2 regions of the Micromonospora sp. WMMD734 genome follow, and region 2 is predicted to be linked to the other one. Evidence: predicted binding sites of a transcription regulator. Region 2 holds the regulator's gene; the other holds the start of a gene.
What was found. Region 2 encodes HspR, which represses chaperone genes until heat shock. Its sites were predicted from a motif close to TTGAGTNNNNNNNACTCAA; they were not measured.
Positions count from the first base shown of each region.

Region 1: a site for HspR is predicted at 2,062-2,080, ahead of lon (endopeptidase La). Genes of this name have one in related genera too.

Region 1 is NZ_JBMHMK010000001.1:1,848,831-1,857,985, forward strand. It holds gene ACN267_RS07665 (hypothetical protein) at 5-1,300, shown strand; gene ACN267_RS07670 (histone-like nucleoid-structuring protein Lsr2) at 1,513-1,860, opposite strand; gene lon (endopeptidase La) at 2,104-4,440, shown strand; gene ACN267_RS07680 (DoxX family protein) at 4,568-4,939, shown strand; gene ACN267_RS07685 (DEAD/DEAH box helicase) at 4,996-6,714, opposite strand; gene ACN267_RS07690 (2'-5' RNA ligase family protein) at 6,814-7,341, shown strand; gene ACN267_RS07695 (glycoside hydrolase family 9 protein) at 7,457-9,155, shown strand, end outside.
Region 2 is NZ_JBMHMK010000001.1:5,586,198-5,595,352, forward strand. It holds gene ACN267_RS24115 (Fic family protein) at 1-548, shown strand, start outside; gene ACN267_RS24120 (hypothetical protein) at 606-887, opposite strand; gene ACN267_RS24125 (winged helix-turn-helix domain-containing protein) at 1,432-1,662, shown strand; gene ACN267_RS24130 (cation:proton antiporter regulatory subunit) at 1,792-2,292, shown strand; gene ACN267_RS24135 (cation:proton antiporter) at 2,298-3,503, shown strand; gene ACN267_RS24140 (hypothetical protein) at 3,679-4,110, shown strand; gene ACN267_RS24145 (hypothetical protein) at 4,196-4,453, opposite strand; gene ACN267_RS24150 (heat shock protein transcriptional repressor HspR) at 4,607-5,050, opposite strand; gene dnaJ (molecular chaperone DnaJ) at 5,079-6,260, opposite strand; gene grpE (nucleotide exchange factor GrpE) at 6,342-7,085, opposite strand; gene dnaK (molecular chaperone DnaK) at 7,122-8,984, opposite strand.

The DNA of each region.
Region 1 (9,155 bases), 3.7 Mb from region 2:
TTCGATGCGCAGGTCCACAGGGGCACGCCGGTCATCCGGTAACGCGCGGAGCAAGCGGCTGCTGGCGGCGGTCGGTGCGCTCGTCGTCTTCGGCGGTATCGCCGCCGTCACCCAGATCTCCTCGGCCGGGGACAAGCCGAGGCAGCAGACCCGCAACGTCTCGTCGGCCTGCGTCGCACCGAGCCCCGGTGCCACCTCGCCGAGCGGGCGCGGCAGCACCACCCAGACGTGGCAGAACGGCAGGTGGGTCCGTAACCACTGGGGTGACGGCCAGATGTCCGTCGCCGAGTGCCAGGCGGTCAAGGCCGGCAACGCGCCGGTGACCACGCTGGCCTCGACGGTGGCCTGCCCGGAGGTGACCCCCCGGCTGCCGCAGATCCCGGCCCAGGCCAAGGCCGAGGTGGACAAGGAACTCGCCCTGCTCAAGACCCAGATCGACGACGCCAACAAGCGGTTGGCGGCCGAGGGGCGCAACGGTAAGGCGTTCATCGACAACGCCATCCTCGGCCCGCTGGCCGACAAGCGCCGGTCGGCGCTGAACCGGATCGCCACCGCGATCGGCCGCTTCGCCCAGCGTCCGCAGGGTCTGGAGCAGCTCGCCGGCTGCCAGGTGGCCGCCGCGGCCAACAACGGCGGCAACAACAACGGCCAGAACGGCAACAACGGCGGCCAGAACAACAACGGCGGCAACAACGGCGGCCAGAACGGCAACAACAACGGCCAGAACGGCAACAACGGCAACAACGGCAACGCCCTGGGCGTGCTGGCCAAGGACTGCGCCAACAGCCGGTTGCAGCCGCACGACGGCTTCCAGAACGGCAACCGGTGCGTCAGCACCGCGTTCGGCGAGGTGGGCGCGGCGGCCAACAACCCGTCGCTGCTGATCACCCAGTTCCCCAACCAGGTGCAGCGCAACCAGGCCTTCACCCTGAAGGTCTCCACCCGCAACCTGGTCCGTGACCGGTTCCTGGCGGCCGGCCAGGGTGGCTACTACCTGGAGAGTTCGGTGCTCAACGGTCAGGGCCTGACCCGCGGTCACTTCCACACCGCCTGCCGGATGCTCCAGAACACCAACCAGGCCCCCTCGAACCCGCAGGACGTGCCGGCGTTCTTCGTGGCCACCGAGGACGGCAAGGGCGGCAACCAGGCCGACGACGTGACCATCCAGATCCCGGGCCTGCCGCAGTCGGGTACGGCGCAGTGCGCGGTCTGGGCCGGTGACGGCTCGCACCGGGTGCCGATGATGGAGCGGGCCAACCAGACCCCCGCCTTCGACGTGGTGCGTATCCGGGTCAACTGACCCGACGGGCGACGACTGCGGGCCATCCCGGAAACCTCCGGGATGGCCCGCAGTTCCGTTCCCGCCGGGTGCGCCGGCGGGCCGGGCAGCCTACCGGCAGATGTTTTCGGTGTGGGGTCGCCGGGTGGAAACTGTGGACACGGCAAAAACGCCGGGGTCACGCTGATATCCCAGCGTGACCCCGGCGTGTCCGTTCGTGGTCCGGCTCGTCGTCAGCGGCTCTTCCACGCCTCCACGACCGAGACCGGGATGCGCCCGCGCTCGGAGATTTCGTGTCCGTTCTTGGTGGCCCATTCCCGGATGGCACGGTTCTGCTCGCGATCCATTCCCGAGACGCCGGGCCGGGCCGGGCGGCGGGCCGGGCGACCGGCCTCGACGGCGCCCCGGCCCATTCGACGGCCAGCGGTGATGTAGGCGTCGAGGGCCTTGCGCAGCACCCCCGCGTTCTCGTCGGAGAGGTCGATGGTGTACGCCGCCCCATCCAGGCTGAACTCGACGGTCCGATCGGCCTTTCCGCCGTCGAGGTCGTCGGTCAGAACGGTGATTACTTTCCTTGCCATCGCCATTACTCCCTGTGGTGATCGGGGTGTGCTAAGAGTTTGACGTATCTGGCGGCAAATCCGCAACAATATGCCTTGCTTTCATTTGGCGGGTCGCGTCAATCCTGGGAAATCCGGGTGCGGCCAATGCTGGCCGGCGGTGGCGGTACGGCTGGGATGTGTCCTGGGTCACAGGTCGGAACACGGGGCACGGTTTGTGACTTGAGTGAGACACGCTCAACCTCAAGTGATGGCAGGTGTCCGATGGCAACCCTTCCGGTACTTCCCCTGACCGACGTCGTCCTGCTGCCCGGCATGGTCATCCCGGTGACCCTCGACCCGACCACCCAGGCCGCCGTCGACGCCGCCCGGGCCAGTGGCGACAAGACCCTGCTCGCCGTACCCCGCATCGACGGCGAGTACGGCCCCGTCGGCACGATCGCCACCATCGAGAAGGTGGGCCGCCTGCCCGACGGTGAGCCCGCCGCCGTGGTGCGCGGCCTCGCCCGCGCCCGGATCGGCTCCGGCGTCCCCGGACCCGGCGCGGCCCTCTGGGTGGAGGCCACCCGGCTCGACGAACCCGCCCCCGCCGGCCGCGCCCGCGACCTGGCCCGCGAGTACCGCGCCCTGATGACCTCGGTGCTCCAGCAGCGGGGCGCCTGGCAGGTCATCGACGCGATGGAGCGGATGACCGACCTGTCCGAACTGGCCGACGCGGCCGGCTACGCGCCGTGGCTCAGCCTGGCGCAGAAGACCGAACTGCTCGCCGCGCCGGACGTCACCGCCCGGCTGGAACTGCTCGTCGGCTGGGTGAAGGACCACCTGGCCGAGCAGGAGGTCACCGAACAGATCAACAGCGACGTCCGGGAGGGGCTGGAGAAGTCCCAGCGGGAGTTCCTGCTCCGCCAGCAACTCGCCGCGATCCGCAAGGAACTCGGCGAGGACGAGCCGGACGGCTCCGCCGACTACCGCTCCCGGGTCGAGTCGGCCGACCTGCCGGACAGGGTCCGCGAGGCGGCGCTGCGCGAGGTCGGCAAGCTGGAGCGGGCCAGCGACGCCTCACCCGAGGCGGGCTGGATCCGCACCTGGCTGGACACGGTGCTGGAGATGCCGTGGAACACGCGCACCGAGGACAACACCGACCTGACGGCGGCGCGGGCGGTGCTCGACGCCGACCACGCCGGCCTGGCCGACGTCAAGGACCGCATCCTGGAGTACCTCGCGGTGCGTAACCGTCGTGCCGAGCGCAACCTCGGCGTGGTCGGCGGACGCGGCTCCGGCGCGGTGCTCGCCCTCGCCGGCCCGCCCGGCGTCGGCAAGACCAGCCTCGGCGAGTCGGTGGCCCGCGCGCTGGGCCGCAACTTCGTCCGGGTCTCCCTGGGCGGCGTCCGCGACGAGGCCGAGATCCGTGGGCACCGGCGCACCTACGTCGGCGCGCTGCCCGGCCGGATCGTCAGGGCGCTGCGGGAGGCTGGCTCGATGAACCCGGTGGTGCTCCTCGACGAGGTCGACAAGCTGGCCGTCGGATACGCCGGTGACCCGGCCGCCGCGTTGCTGGAGGTGCTCGACCCGGCCCAGAACCACACCTTCCGCGACCACTACCTCGAGGTCGACCTCGACCTGTCCGACGTGCTCTTCCTGGCCACCGCCAACGTGGTGGAGACCATCCCCGGCCCACTGCTGGACCGGATGGAACTGGTCACCCTGGACGGGTACACCGAGGACGAGAAGGTCGCCATCGCCCGCGACCACCTGCTGCCCCGGCAGCTCCAGCGGGCCGGCCTGACCGCCGACGAGGTGACCGTCACCGACGAGGTGCTGGCGCTGATCGCCGGTGAGTACACCCGGGAGGCGGGCGTCCGGCAGCTCGAACGGGCCCTGGCGAAGATCCTGCGCAAGGTCGCCGTGGCCCTGGCCACCGACCCGGCCCCGGTCCGGGTCGACACCGACACCCTGGCCCGCTACCTGGGCCGGCCGAAGTTCACCCCGGAGTCGGCCGAACGGACGGCGGTGCCCGGCGTGGCCACCGGCCTGGCCGTCACCGGTGCCGGCGGCGACGTGCTCTTCATCGAGGCCACCAGCATGGACGGTGAGCCCGGGTTGACCCTCACCGGGCAGCTCGGCGACGTGATGAAGGAGTCCGCCCACATCGCGCTGTCCTACCTGCGCGCCAACGGGCGGCGCTACGGCCTCGACCCGAACGCCCTGGCCGGACGCCGGATCCACCTGCACGTGCCGGCGGGCGCGGTGCCCAAGGACGGCCCGAGCGCCGGCATCACCATGGTCACCGCGCTGGCCTCCCTGGTGACCGGCCGACCGGTACGGCCCGAGTTCGGGATGACCGGCGAGGTGACGCTGTCCGGGCGGGTACTGCCCATCGGCGGGGTGAAGCAGAAGCTGCTCGCCGCGCACCGGGCCGGCCTGACCGAGGTGATCATCCCGGCCCGCAACGAGCCGGACCTCGACGACCTGCCCACCGAGGTGCGCGCGGCGCTGACCGTGCACACCCTGGCCGACGTGGCCGACGTGCTCGCCCTGGCGTTGCGCCCGGCCGAGATCGACGCGGACACGCTCGGCGGTCGACCGGTCGGCGCCGCCTGACCGGAACCCACCGCACGGCCCCCGACGTCGCGCCCGGCGTCGGGGGCCGCTGCGGGCCCGTAGCCTGGACCTCTCCCGTTTCCCGCATCCGCCACCGTCCGGTGGCACCCCCCGGAGGCGACCACCCGTGAACGTGTTCCTGTGGATCGTGCAGATCCTGCTCGCCGCGCTCTTCGCCGGCGCAGGCTTGACCAAGCTCACCCAGCCCAGGGAGAAGCTGCTCGACCGGATGGGGTGGGTGCGGAACACCCCGCCGCTTCAGGTCAAGGCGCTCGGCGCGGCCGAGCTGCTGGCCGCGCTGGGGCTGGTCCTGCCCGGCCTCACCGGCATCGCCACGGTGCTCACCCCGCTGGCCGCCGTCGGACTGGTCATCGTGATGGCCGGCGCGATCGTGGTGCACGCCCGCGCCAAGGAACTCCCCGGCACCGTGGTGACCGTGGCGCTGCTGGTCCTGGCGGCACTCGTCGCCTGGGGCCGGTTCGGGCCGTACCCGCTCTGAGCCGCCGTGACCGGCCCGCATCCCGCGTGGGGAGGCGGGCCGGTGTCGCGTCCGGGTCAGCGCCCGTCGACGCCGCGGTCGCGCCGTACGGTCGCCTTGCGGCCCTTGATGGTGCTGTTGCGCAGCCCGGCGATCACCTCGTCGGCGACGCCCTGCGGCACCTCCACCAGCGAGAACCGGTCGGCGATCTCGATCGAGCCGATGTCCCGGCCGCTCACCCGGGTCTCACCGGTGATCGCGCCGACCAGGTCCTGCGGGCGTACCCCGGCCCGGCGGCCCAGGCCGATGAAGACCTGCGCGGTGCCGCCCGTGCGGGGCCGGCCGCCGCCGCGCCGGTCCCCACCCCGGCTGTCGAACCCGGGGCGGGGCTCCCGAGCCGGGCGGACCGGCACCTGCGGGATCTCCTCCTCGTCGTCGGAGCCCGGCAGGGCCGCCTCGTGGGCCAGCTTGACCGCGGCCAGCGCCACCTCCATCAGGTCGAACTCGTCCGACAGCGACTCGACGATCACCCGGAACGGGTCCAGGTCGTCCTCCAGCAGGCTCTCCCGCAGCGCCGCCTGGGTCAGCGCCAGCCGCCGGGTGCGCAGGTCGGCCACCGTCGGGATCTTGTCGATGGTGATCCGCTGGCCGGTGACCCGCTCGATGGTCTTGAGCATCCGGTGCTCCCGGGGCTCGGCCAGGGTGATCGCCACCCCCTCCCGGCCGGCCCGGCCCACCCGGCCGATCCGGTGCACGTACGACTCCGGTGCGGACGGCACGTCGTAGTTGACCACGTGGGTGAGCTGCTCGACGTCCAGCCCCCGGGCCGCCACGTCGGTGGCCACCAGCAGGTCGGCGGTGCCGGCGCGCAGCCGACCCATCACCCGGTCCCGCTGCTCCTGGCTCATCCCGCCGTGCAGCGCCTCGGCCCGGTAGCCGCGTCCGTTCATCGTCTCGGTGAGCCGGTCGACCTCCTCCCGGCTGCGGCAGAAGACGATCGCCGCCGTCGGGGACTCCACGTCCAGCACCCGGCCCAGCAGCGCCGGCTTGTGCGCCCGGGAGACGATGTAGGCGCTCTGCCGGACCCGGGGGGCCTCGCCGGCCACCGGCTGCTCCCGCCCGATCTGGATGCGCTCCGGGTCGGTCAGGTGCTGGCGGGCGAGCCCGTCGATCCGGGCCGGCATGGTGGCCGAGAAGAGCACCGTCTGCCGCTGCGCGGGCGCGTGCTCCAGGATCGCCTCGATGTCCTCGGCGAAGCCCATGTCGAGCATCTCGTCGGCCTCGTCCAGCACGACCGTGGCCAGCGAACCCAACCGCAGGGTGCCCCGGGCGATGTGGTCCAGCGCCCGGCCCGGGGTCGCCACCACCACGTCCACGCCCAGGTCCAGGGCACGTAGCTGGCGGCCGATCGGCTGGCCGCCGTAGATCGGCAGCACCCGGGCGCCCAGGTCCTTGCCGTAGCGGTGGAACGCCTCGGAGACCTGCACGGCCAACTCCCGGGTGGGCACCAGCACCAGCGACACCGGGTCGCCGCCCTGGCGGTTCTGCGGCATCCGCTGCAACAGCGGCAGGGCGAACGCGGCGGTCTTGCCCGTACCGGTGGCCGCCTGCCCGAGCAGGTCCCGTCCCGACAGCAGCAGGGGGATCGCCTCCCGCTGGATGGGGGTCGGCTCCTCGTAGCCGAGCGCGGCGAGGGCGCCCAGCAACTCGGCGCGCAGCCCGAGATCCACGAAGGCGGGCCCGCCGTCGGAGTCGCCGGGAGCGGAGAGGTCGGTCGGTGTGGGTGCGGAACTCATGGGCAAAGTTTTCCATCACCCCGGTCGGGCCGTGCCGCCGACCGGCCCCACCGTGCCGACCGGCACAGCCGAGCCCGCCCGCCGGTTAGCCTGACGGGCGTGCGTACGGTGGAACTGCTCTGCTGTCCGGCGCTGGAGCGGACGGTGCGGACCGCCTGGGACCGGCTGGCCGAGGCGGGGCTGCCCAGCCTCGCCCGGCACGGCCATCCGACGAACCGGCCGCACCTGACACTGGCCGCCGTCGAGGCGTTCCCGCCCGGTGTCGCCGACCGGCTCGCCGTCCTGTTCGCCACCGCGTTGCCGCTGCCGGTCGCCCTGGAACGGGTGACGGTGCTCGACGGCAGCGCCCCGCTGGTGTGGCTGGTCCGGCCCGACCCGGCGCTGACCGCCCTGCACGAGGCCGTCTGGGAGGCGCTGCACGGCGTTCCCGGGCAGCGGCCCTGGCACGCCCCGGGGACCTGGGTGCCGCACCTGAGCCTCGCGCTGCGCTTCCGCGACCGGGATCGGCGGCTGGCCCGCGCCGTGGTCGGCGGCGGGCGGCCGGCGGGCGCGCTCGTGGCGGCGCGCAGCTACGACGGCGACACCCGGACCGTCCAGCCGTTGGGCGGTGACTTTCCGGCGGACTGACGGTGGTCTATGGTGGGCGGAGCGCTCCCGTCGACGGTCCATCCGACCGCCCGGCGGGTCAATGCTGCGTCGGTCCGGTCGGATGGTCACTGCCATCCCCACCGGAAGAGGCCCCATGCCCCAGCATTCCCGACGGCGTCCGGTCGCGCTCGCGGCTGCCGCCTTGCTCGCCCTCGGCGGGCTCGCGGCCGTGCCGCAGCTCGCCTCAGCCGCCCCCGACCCCGGCTCACCGGTCAAGGTCAACCAGGTCGCCTACGTGCCAGGGCTGCCCAAGCAGGCGACCGTCGTGAACTCCGCGAACTCCCCGCTCGGCTGGACGCTGCGCAACGCCGGCGGCGCCACGGTCGCCTCCGGGCAGACCACGGTACGGGGCACCGACGCGCTCTCCGGCGACCCGGTGCACATCGCGGACTTCTCGGCCTACGACACCCCCGGCACCGGCTACGTGCTGTCGGTCGGCGGGAGCAACAGCTACCCGTTCGACATCTCTGCCGACGCGGTACGCCGGCTGCGCGGGGACTCGCTGGCGTTCTTCTACCACCAGCGCAGCGGCACCCCGATCGACGCCCAGTACGTCGGTTCCCGCTACGCCCGCCCGGCCGGGCACGTCAACGTCGCCCCCAACCGGGGGGACAACAACGTGCCCTGCCGCACCTCCTGCGGTTACACCCTGGACGTGCGCGGTGGCTGGTACGACGCCGGTGACCAGGGCAAGTACGTGGTCAACGGTGGCCTGGCCACCTGGCAGCTGCAGAACATCTACGAGCGGACCCTGCACGTCGCCGGGGCCGACAAGTCGGCCGTCGCCGACGGCACGCTGGCCATCCCCGAGCGGTCCAACGGGGTGCCGGACGTGCTCGACGAAGCCCGCTGGGAGCTGGAGTTCCTGCTCAAGATGCAGGTGCCGGACGGCCGGACCAACGCCGGCATGGTGCACCACAAGATCCACGACCAGAACTGGACCGCCCTGCCCACCCGCCCCGAGCTGGACAGCGAGGCGCGGCTGCTCTCCCCGGTGAGCACCGCCGCCACGCTCAACATGGCCGCCGTGGCCGCCCAGGCGTCCCGGCTGTGGCGCCCGTTCGACGCCGCGTTCGCCTCCCGGGCCCTGGCCGCCGCCGAGAAGGCGTACGCCGCGGCGAAGGCCAACCCGAACCGGCTCGCCCCCGCCACCGACAACACCGGCGGCGGCGCGTACGAGGACAACACCGTCACCGACGAGTTCTACTGGGCGGCGGCGGAGCTGTACGCCACCACCGGCACCACCGGCTACCGCAACGACCTCAGCAGCTCCCCGCACGCCCGGGGCACGAGCTTCACCCGGGGCGCGTACGACTGGAGCTGGACGGCCGGGCTGGGTGACACCACCCTGGCGCTGGTGCCGACCGGCCTGGCCAGCGGCGACGTGAGCGCGATCCGGGCGGCGATCGTCTCCTTTGCCGACCGGATGCTCGCCCAGATCGCCAACCAGGGCTACCCGGCGCCGGGCAGCGGCAACGGCACGTACTACTGGGGTTCCAACGGCGCGGTCGCCAACAACGCCAACGCGCTCGCCGTGGCCTACGACCTGACCCGCACCCCGAAGTACCGCAACGGTGCCTTCGCCGCCTACGACTACCTGCTCGGCCGTAACCCGCTCAACCAGTCCTACGTGGCCGGCTACGGGGACAAGCCGGTGCGCAACGTGCACCACCGGTTCTGGGCCAACCAGAACGACGGCTCGCTGCCCACCGCGCCGCCCGGCTCGCTCTCCGGCGGACCGAACAGCGAGTTGCAGGACCCGGTCGTGCAGGCCCAGCTCGGTGGCTGCAAGC
Region 2 (9,155 bases):
AGCGTTACACCGCCGAGAGGACAGCGCGACGTCACCATCCGGTGCTCCTCGTCGGCCTCTTCGTGCTCGATCTCCTCGTCGTGCACCCCTTCGAGGACGGCAACGGCCGGGTGACCCGGGCACTCACCAACGCGCTGCTGATGGATGCCGGCTACTCGGTGTCGAGGTACGTCAGCCTGGAGCACCAGATCGCCGTGAGCGCGGACGGCTACTACCAGGCACTGCTGGACTCGACCCACGGCTGGCATGACGGCGAGGCCGATCCCTGGCCGTGGCTCACCTACTTCGTCAACATCCTGGCGAACGCCTACCGCACGTTCGCCGAACGAGCTGCATCGGATCGGGCGGACGGTTCGAAGCAGGACCGGGTGCTCGACTACGTGCTCCACCACGCTCCGCGCATCTTCCGGGTCGCCGACATCCGCACGGCGCTGCCCGGCATCAGTGATCCGACGATCCGCGTCGTGCTGGACCGCCTACGTCGTGAGGGCGCGATCGCTTCGGAGGGGCTGGGCCGGGCGGCAGCTTGGCGGCGCCTGCCGTCCTGATACGGCGGAAGGCGCCCGCCGGTCGAGAGGCAGACAGGGGCTCACAGTCAGCTCAGGTCAACGGGGCGGGCGGGCGGCGTTCGGTGGCCAACGGGGCAGGCGAGAGGTGCAGGGGGTCTCGTGGTCGGCCCGGAGCACGCACCGCCGACCACTGTCCAGCCGGTTGTCGCAGAAGACGCGGTGGCGTACCCCCTGATCGTCCTCGGCGGAGACGGTGGTCTCGCCGGGGTCGACGTGGGCGAGGAAGGCCAGCGAGCGGGCCGCCGTCCGGGCCAGCACCTTGGCCCGCGCCAGGTCCGCAGCGACCACCGGCAGGTGTACGACATACCGCCCGGTCATGCCTCCCCACCCGCCCGACCCGGCTCACGCCACCCCGGACGGGCCGAAGCAATATCGGCCCAATGGCGGTATAGCGATGGCTCGGACACCGCACTATCGCCCCAACTGAGTTGACCATGGTCGAGCTTCGACGGTGGGTGCGGCGACTCGTACGCCATGGCGCTCCTTCGCTGGACAGTTCGGTGTCGCGGTGCTGGATGGGCAGCCCGGCCGCGCTGTCGGCTCGGCCGGACTGCCCGCCCTGCCGCCGTCGCAGCCCACTTCGGCATTACGACGACAGGGCCGCTTTCGCATGGACGCCGCCGACGCGGCCCATGTCGATCTCAGGGCTGGCACGACTGACGCATCTTCTGGCCCAGTCGTGCCAGCCCACGGAGCCAACCGGAGGCCGGTTTGCCTACCAGGCTTTCCGCCGAAGGACCCGCCGAAGCAACATACAATGCAAAGCATCGGAAGACAACTACTCACCATGCAAAGCACGCGAAGTGTTGGCGGGTCGCGTGCCGCCATGGGAGGATCTTGGGGCCTACCAGGAGTTGCCGCCATGCCCCGAGTTTCCGACCGTCAGCGCATCGCCCAGGACATCCGCGACAAGATCGCCTCCGGCGAGTACTCGCCGGGCGACAAGTTGCCATCCCTACGTGAGTTGATCGCGCACTACGAGGTTTCCGCCGAACCCGTGCGCTCCGCACTGCTGATCCTTCAGGCGGAGGGCCTCATCGAAGGCCACCAGGGCAAGGGAACCTACGTCACACCGCGCCGAACCTCCCCCTGATCCCTCAGCGCGGGTCGGGGTTACCGACCGGCGAGCCGGCGACCACAGGCGGTGCCGGCCGGAAAGCGCTCACCAGCAGCACAGACGTCCAGCAGGCCCAGCTTGGGCGCAGGGTATAGCCTCTCGTCCGTGCGAGTACGTGTCGAACAGACCGCCCTTCCGGGAATCGGCGTCCGTCATGACCTGATGACGGAGTCCGGCCGCCGGCTCGGTGTGGTCTCCCACCGCAATGGCCGCCGCGACCTGGTCCTCTACGACCCGGACGACCCCGACTCCTGTCAGCACGACATCCCGCTGACCGACGACGAGGCCGAGGCGCTTGCCGACATCCTCGGCGCGTCGCTGATGCTGGGTCAGCTCTCCGGTCTGCGCGAGCAGGCGGCCGGGCTGCTCACCGAGCAGATCGCCATCCCGGCGGGGTCGAAGTACGTCAACAAGCGGCTCGGTGACACCAAGGCACGCACCCGGACCAGCGCCTCGATCGTGGCGGTGCTGCGGCAGGGCGAGGTCAACGTCTCGCCCGATCCCACCTTCCGCTTCGCGGCCGGTGACGTGGTGGTCGTGGTCGGCACCCGGCAGGGTCTCGACGGGGTGACCGCCATTCTCGCCGACAGTGACCCGGACGGCTGAGGCGGATGCACGAAACCACAACTCTACTGGTCGAGGTCGGCGCTCTCCTGCTGCTGCTCGGGCTGCTCGGTCGGCTCAGCCGCCGGTTCGGTGTCTCCCCCATCCCGCTCTACCTGCTCGCCGGCCTCGCGTTCGGCCACGGCGGTCTGCTGCCGCTGGCCGCGAGCGAGGAGTTCTTCGCCGTCGGCGCCGAGATCGGCGTCATCCTGCTGCTGGTCATGCTCGGCCTGGAATACAGCGCAAACGAGCTGGTCGGCAACCTGCGCTCGGCGGCCCCGGCCGGCCTGATCGACGCGGTCCTCAACGCCCTGCCCGGGTTCGGCTTCGCGCTGCTGCTCGGCTGGGGCTGGGTGGCGGCCGTGGTGCTCGGCGGCATCACCTGGATCTCGTCCTCCGGGGTGATCGCCAAGGTGCTCGGCGACCTTGGCCGGGTCGGTAACCGGGAAACCCCGGTCATCCTCTCCGTGCTGGTCATCGAGGATCTCGCGATGGCGCTCTACCTGCCGCTGGTGACCGCGCTGCTGGCCGGCGTGGGCCTGGTCAAGGGCGGCGTGGCGCTGGGCATCGCGGTGCTCACCGTGGTGGTCGTGCTGGTCGTCGCCATCCGCTTCGGTCACCTGATCTCCGCCGCCCTGTCGGCGAAGGACCCGGAGGCGCTGCTGCTCGGGGTGCTCGGCCTGACCCTGCTGGTGGCCGGGATCGCCGCCCGGCTCCAGGTCTCCGCCGCCGTCGGGGCGTTCCTGGTCGGCATCGCCCTGTCCGGGCCGGTGGCGCACCACGCCACCGAACTGCTCTCCCCGCTGCGGGACCTGTTCGCCGCCGTCTTCTTCGTCTTCTTCGGCCTGGTCACCGACCCCCGGGACATGCCGCCGGTGCTGCTGCCCGCGTTGCTGCTGGCCGTGGTCACCATGGGGACGAAGCTGGTCACCGGCTACCTGGCGGCCCGGCGGGCCGGGATCGCCGAGCCCGGCCGGTGGCGGGCCGGTTTCGCCCTGATGCCCCGTGGTGAGTTCTCCATCGTCATCGCCGGTCTGGCGGTCGCCGCCGGCACCGTCGAACCCAAGCTGGCCGCGCTCGCCACGGCGTACGTGCTGATCACCGTGGTCACCGGCCCGATGCTCGCCCGGCTGCCCGACATGCCCTGGTTCAAGCAGCGGGTCCGGCGGCGGATCGCCGCCCGCCAGGCCCGGCCGGTGCCGGCCACGGACTGAGTTTCGCCTGGCCAGGTCGACCGCGCGGGTCGGCCTGGCCAGGGCGTCCGTTGCCGAATTGCTTCCCGGCAGGTCTTCCGCCGGCCGGGGGCGGCGGCTAGCGTTGCGCCCCAGCAGGCCAGGGGCTCGTGGGCGGACGGAGGCATCCCGCGGGCGTGAGCGGGAAGGTTGCCGGGTGAGCGCGCACGGTCCGACGTTCCGCGGCTTCGCCAACCCTGTCGACCCGTCACCGGCGGAGTTGCGGGCCTGGGCGTACCAGCCCGACTCGGTGCCGTTGACCTCACTGCCCCAGGACTGGGACCTGCTGGTGGCGGGTGACCACCTGGTGCTCACCCTCTTCGAGCTGGCCCGGGACCCGGCCTGCCCGGCCCGCCGGTTCGCCCTGCACTGCCTCTACATCTACGCCGCCGACGGAATCCGGACGAAGTTCCGCGCCCACCCCCGGCGTCGGTTCCGCAAGCTGGTCGAGCAGGCCGAACGCGACGGCGACGAGTTGGTACGCAACTGGGCGCACAACAGCCGGATGCTGCTGGCCCGGGAGGAACTCTTCACCTACCACGACTGGTGCGAGGGCGGCCTGGTCCGGGACAACCGCCGCCTCGGCTGACGTCGCGGTCCGCCGGGCCCGACCCGCCCGTACGGCGAACGGGCCGGGACCCCCCGTGGGTCCCGGCCCGCACGTCGGCGGATCGTCAGTGTTGCGATCCGCCCTGGTCACGGCGTTTCGGCCCGGCCTTTTCCCGGTCCTTGCCGGGGGCGGGCCGGTCATCGAACCTGCCGTTCTTCACCGTGTCGGAGAACTTGCCCTGGGTGACCCGGTCGAACTTCTCCCGTACGTTCTCGGCCACCCGGTTGAGCCGTTCCTCCGCCTGCCGGGCCACCTTCTTCGCCGATTCCGCCACGATTCCCCCGCCGTCGGAGTCCGGATTGACCTGGTTGGGACTGATCACAGGCTAGCCGGAACGACAACCCCGCCGCCGGAAAACCCCGACCCCCGACCGGCGATCACCGCCGACCGTGAGGGAAACCCCTGCCCGGAGGGCCAGGCGGGGCGGGCCGGGCAGGCCGGGCCCGCCCCGAGCGACGGGACGGAACGGAAGGGATCAGCGGCCGGGGGCACGGCGGGGACGCCAGACCACCAGCGCCGTCGAGGTGCGGTTCGTGGGCACCAGGTCGCCCCGGGAGAACCCGCTGGCCAGCGTCTCCAGCTCGGCGATCCGCCGGTACGCGGCATCCAGTTCCGCCTCCAGCCGGGCCACCCGCTGCTGGGCCTGCTCCACCAGGCGTTCCAACCCGATGATCCGCTTCACCCCGGCCAGGTTGACGCCCTCGTCCTGGCTGAGCCGCTGCACCTCGCGCAGCAGGACGACGTCCCGCACGCTGTAGCGGCGACCGCCACCGGCCGCCCGGCCGGCCTGCACCAGGCCGAGCCGGTCGTACTGGCGCAGCGTCTGCGGGTGCATCCCCGCCATCCGTGCCGCAACCGAGATCATCAGCACCTTGGCCTCGTAGGCAGGGTCACCCGAACCGACGAACCCGTCCGACATCCCACTCACCTCCGCACCCGTCCACCGGTCAACCGACCCGACGCACCCGCGCGTCGAGATGTTCCCGGGCCGCCGGCGGCGTCGCCCCGGCGAACGACTCCAGCGCCGCCCGGGCCTCGTCCGACACCGTCGCCGGCACCACCACGTCCAGCGTGACCAGCAGGTCGCCGGCCCGCCCGTCCCGTCGTACGACACCCTTGCCCCGGGCCCGCAGCACCCGCCCGGACGGGGTGCCCGGCGGGACGCGCAGGGTCACCGCGCCGTCCAGCGTGGGTACCCGCAGGTCGGTGCCGAGCACCGCCTCGGCGAAGGTGATCGGCACGGCCAGCGTCAGGTCGTCACCGGTACGCCCGAACAGGTCGTCGGGGCGGACCTTCACCTGCACGAACAGGTCGCCCGCCGGCCCGCCGCGCTGCCCCGGCTCGCCCCGCCCGGCCAGTCTGATCCGCTGGCCGTCGGCCACCCCGGCGGGGAACCGGACGTTGAGCGTGCGGGCCTTGGTGACCCCGCCGGTGCCCTGGCACTCGGGGCACTTCTCCTCGACGACCGTCCCGACACCCTGGCAGTTGCGGCACGGCTCGGAGAAGCTGAACGAGCCCTGGTCCCGGGTGGTCACCCCGGCACCGTGGCAGACCGGGCAGGCGGTCGGCTGGGTGCCCGGCTTCGCGCCGTTGCCGTGGCAGGTGTCGCAGACCCCCGGCGCGCGCAACGTCAACGGCAGGGTGACACCCCGGACGGCGTCGCCGAAGTCGAGGGCAACCTCGGTCTCCACGTCCCGGCCCCGGGCCGGACCACGCGCCCGGGTCGGGCCGGCACCACCGCCACCGCCGGAGAAGATCGAACTGAACAGGTCGGTGAAGCCGCCGCCACCGAACCGGTTGTCCCCGCCACCGCCGCCGAACAGGTCGGAGACGTCGAACGGGGCCCCGCCGGGCTGACCCGGGCCGCGCGCGCCCCGCCGGAACGCGCCCGAGCCGAACAGCGAGCGCATCTCGTCGTACTCGCGGCGTTTGGCGTCGTCGCCGAGCACCGCGTACGCCTCGGAGACGCCCTTGAACCGTTCCTCGGCCCTGGGGTCACCGGGGTTGTGGTCCGGGTGCGACTCCCGGGCCAGTTTCCGGTACGACTTCTTGATCTCGTCCGAGGAGGCGGACTTCTCCACGCCCAACGTGGCGTAGAAGTCCTTCTCGATCCAGTCCTTGGAACTCACCGGTCCACCCCCTTCCGTGAGATGTGGCCCGGTCGCCCCGTCCACCGTTGGGGGTGGGCGGGGCGACCGGATGGCCGTGCACTATTCCGGGTCGGCGACCGCGACCATGGCCGGCCGCAGCAGCCGCTCACCGAGCAGGTAACCCCGACGCATCACCTGCACGCAGGTGGGCTCGTCGACGTCCGGTGAGGTCTGGTGCGCGACCGCCTCGTGCCGGGTCGGGTCGAACGGGTCGCCCTGCTCACCGAAGGGCGTCAGGCCGAACTTGCCGAGCGCCGTGGTGAGCTGCTCGGCCACCGTGCCGAACGGCCCGACCAGGTCACCGTGTTCCCGGGCCCGGTCCAGGTCGTCCAGGATGGGCAGCAGCGCGGCGAGCACCGAGCCGGTCGCCTGCTCCTGGACCACGCCCCGGTCCCGGTCCACCCGCTTGCGGTAGTTGGCGTACTCCGCCGACACCCGTTGCAGGTCCCGGGTCCGCTCGTCCAGCTCGGCCCGGAGGGCTTCCAACTCGGCGCCGAGCGGGGAACCGGTCGGGCTGCCGTCGACCGGCTGCGCGGGGGCGTCCACCACCGGCGGACCGGTCGGTGCCGGGCCGTCGAGGGCGGTGGCCTCGGCCTCGATCTCGTCGACCACCACCTCGGACTCCTCGACCAGCCCCTCGGCCGGGACGTCGGCCCCGGCGTCGGCGGCGGCGGGCGTCTCCTCGGTCCTGCCGAGCTTGCGGTTGTCCCGGATGACGACCCGCGGCCCGTCGTCGGTGGGCGCGGAGCCACCCGGCGTCGACCCGGAGGTGCCCGGGTCGGCGGCTCGTGGCTTCTCCGTCATACGACTACCTCGTTCCCTGTGCGGTGGCGTGGACCGTCACTTCTTGTCCTCGTCCACGATCTCCGCGTCGACCACGTCGTCCGGGCCGCCCGCCTTCGGTGCACCGGCGGCACCGGCGGCACCGGCACCCGCACCGGCCGCGCCCGGCTGCTCAGCCTGCTCGGCCTGCTGCGCGTAGAGCAGCGAACCAGCCTGCTGGGAGACCTGGGCGAGCTTCTCGTGGGCCGCCTTGATCTTGTCGATGTCCTGGCCGCCGAGCGCGCCACGCAGCTCGCCCAGGGCCTCGTTGAGCTGCTCCCGGTTTTCCGTGGGCAGCTTGTCGCCGCTCTCGGCGAGGAACTTCTCGGTCTGCCACTGGAGCGCCTCGGCCACGTTGCGGGCCTCGGCCTCCTCCCGGCGACGCTTGTCGTCGTCGGCGTGCTCCTCGGCGTCGCGGCGCATCCGCTCGATGTCGTCCTTCGGCAGCGAGGAGCCGCCGGTGATCGTCATCTTCTGTTCCTTGCCGGTGCCCAGGTCCTTGGCGTGCACGTTGACGATGCCGTTGGCGTCGATGTCGAAGGTGACCTCGACCTGCGGCACGCCGCGCGGCGCCGGCGGGAGGCCGGTCAGCTCGAAGGTGCCGAGCTTCTTGTTGTACGCCGCGATCTCCCGCTCGCCCTGGAACACCTGGATCAGCACCGACGGCTGGTTGTCGTCGGCCGTGGTGAAGACCTCGGAGCGCTTGGTCGGGATGGTGGTGTTGCGCTCGATGAGCTTGGTGAAGATGCCGCCCTTGGTCTCGATGCCCAGGCTCAGCGGGGTCACGTCGAGCAGCAGGACGTCCTTGACCTCGCCCTTGAGCACACCGGCCTGCAGGGCCGCGCCGACGGCGACGACCTCGTCCGGGTTGACGCCCTTGTTCGGGTCGCGGCCGGTGAGCTGCTTGACCAGGTCGGTCACGGCCGGCATCCGGGTGGAGCCGCCGACCAGGATCACGTGGTCGACGTCGGCGACCTTGATGCCGGCGTCCTTCACGGCCTGCTCGAACGGGCCCTTGCAGCGGTCCAGCAGGTCCTGCGTCATCCGCTGGAACTCGGCGCGGCTGAGCGTCACGTCCAGGTGCAGCGGGCCGGCCGAACCGGCGGTGATGTACGGCAGGTTGATGTTGGTGGTGGTGGCCGCCGACAGCTCGATCTTGGCCTTCTCGGCCGCCTCGCGGAGCCGCTGGAGCGCCATCTTGTCCTGGCCCAGGTCGATGCCGTGCTCGCCCCGGAACGTCTTCACCAGGTGGTCGATGATGCGCTGGTCCCAGTCGTCGCCGCCGAGCTGGTTGTCACCGCTGGTCGACTTGACCTCGACGACGCCCTCGGCCAGCTCCAGCAGGGACACGTCGAAGGTGCCGCCACCGAGGTCGAAGACCAGGACGGTCTGCTCCTTGGAGCCCTTGTCCAGCCCGTACGCCAGGGCCGCCGCGGTCGGCTCGTTGACGATCCGCAGCACGTTGAAGCCGGCGATCTCGCCGGCCTCCTTGGTGGCCTGGCGCTGGCCGTCGTTGAAGTAGGCGGGCACGGTGATCACCGCGTCGGTGATCTGCTCACCCAGGTAGGCCTCGGCGTCCCGCTTGAGCTTCATCAGCGTGCGCGCCGAGATCTCCTGCGGGGTGTACTTCTTGCCGTCGATGTCGACGGTCCAGTTGGTGCCGATCTCCCGCTTGACCGAGCGTATGGTCCGGTCCGGGTTGGTCACCGCCTGGCGCTTGGCGACCTCACCGACGAGCACCTCGCCGTTGCGGGCGAACGCGACGATCGACGGGGTCGTCCGCGAGCCCTCAGCGTTGGCGATGACGGTGGGCTCACCGCCCTCCAGAACGCTGACGCAGGAGTTCGTCGTGCCGAGGTCGATACCGACCGCACGTGCCATCTTCGCTTCCTCGCTTCGTAACGGGTGGGCAGGTCAGAGGGCCTGCCCGGTGGGCCGCCCGCAGCGACCACACCACAAGTTGAGTGAACTTGACTCAATAGTGCCACGCGATCGCCAAAGCGCAAGTCGAGTTGAGCCGACCCGACGCAACCTGACCGTTACTACCCTCCG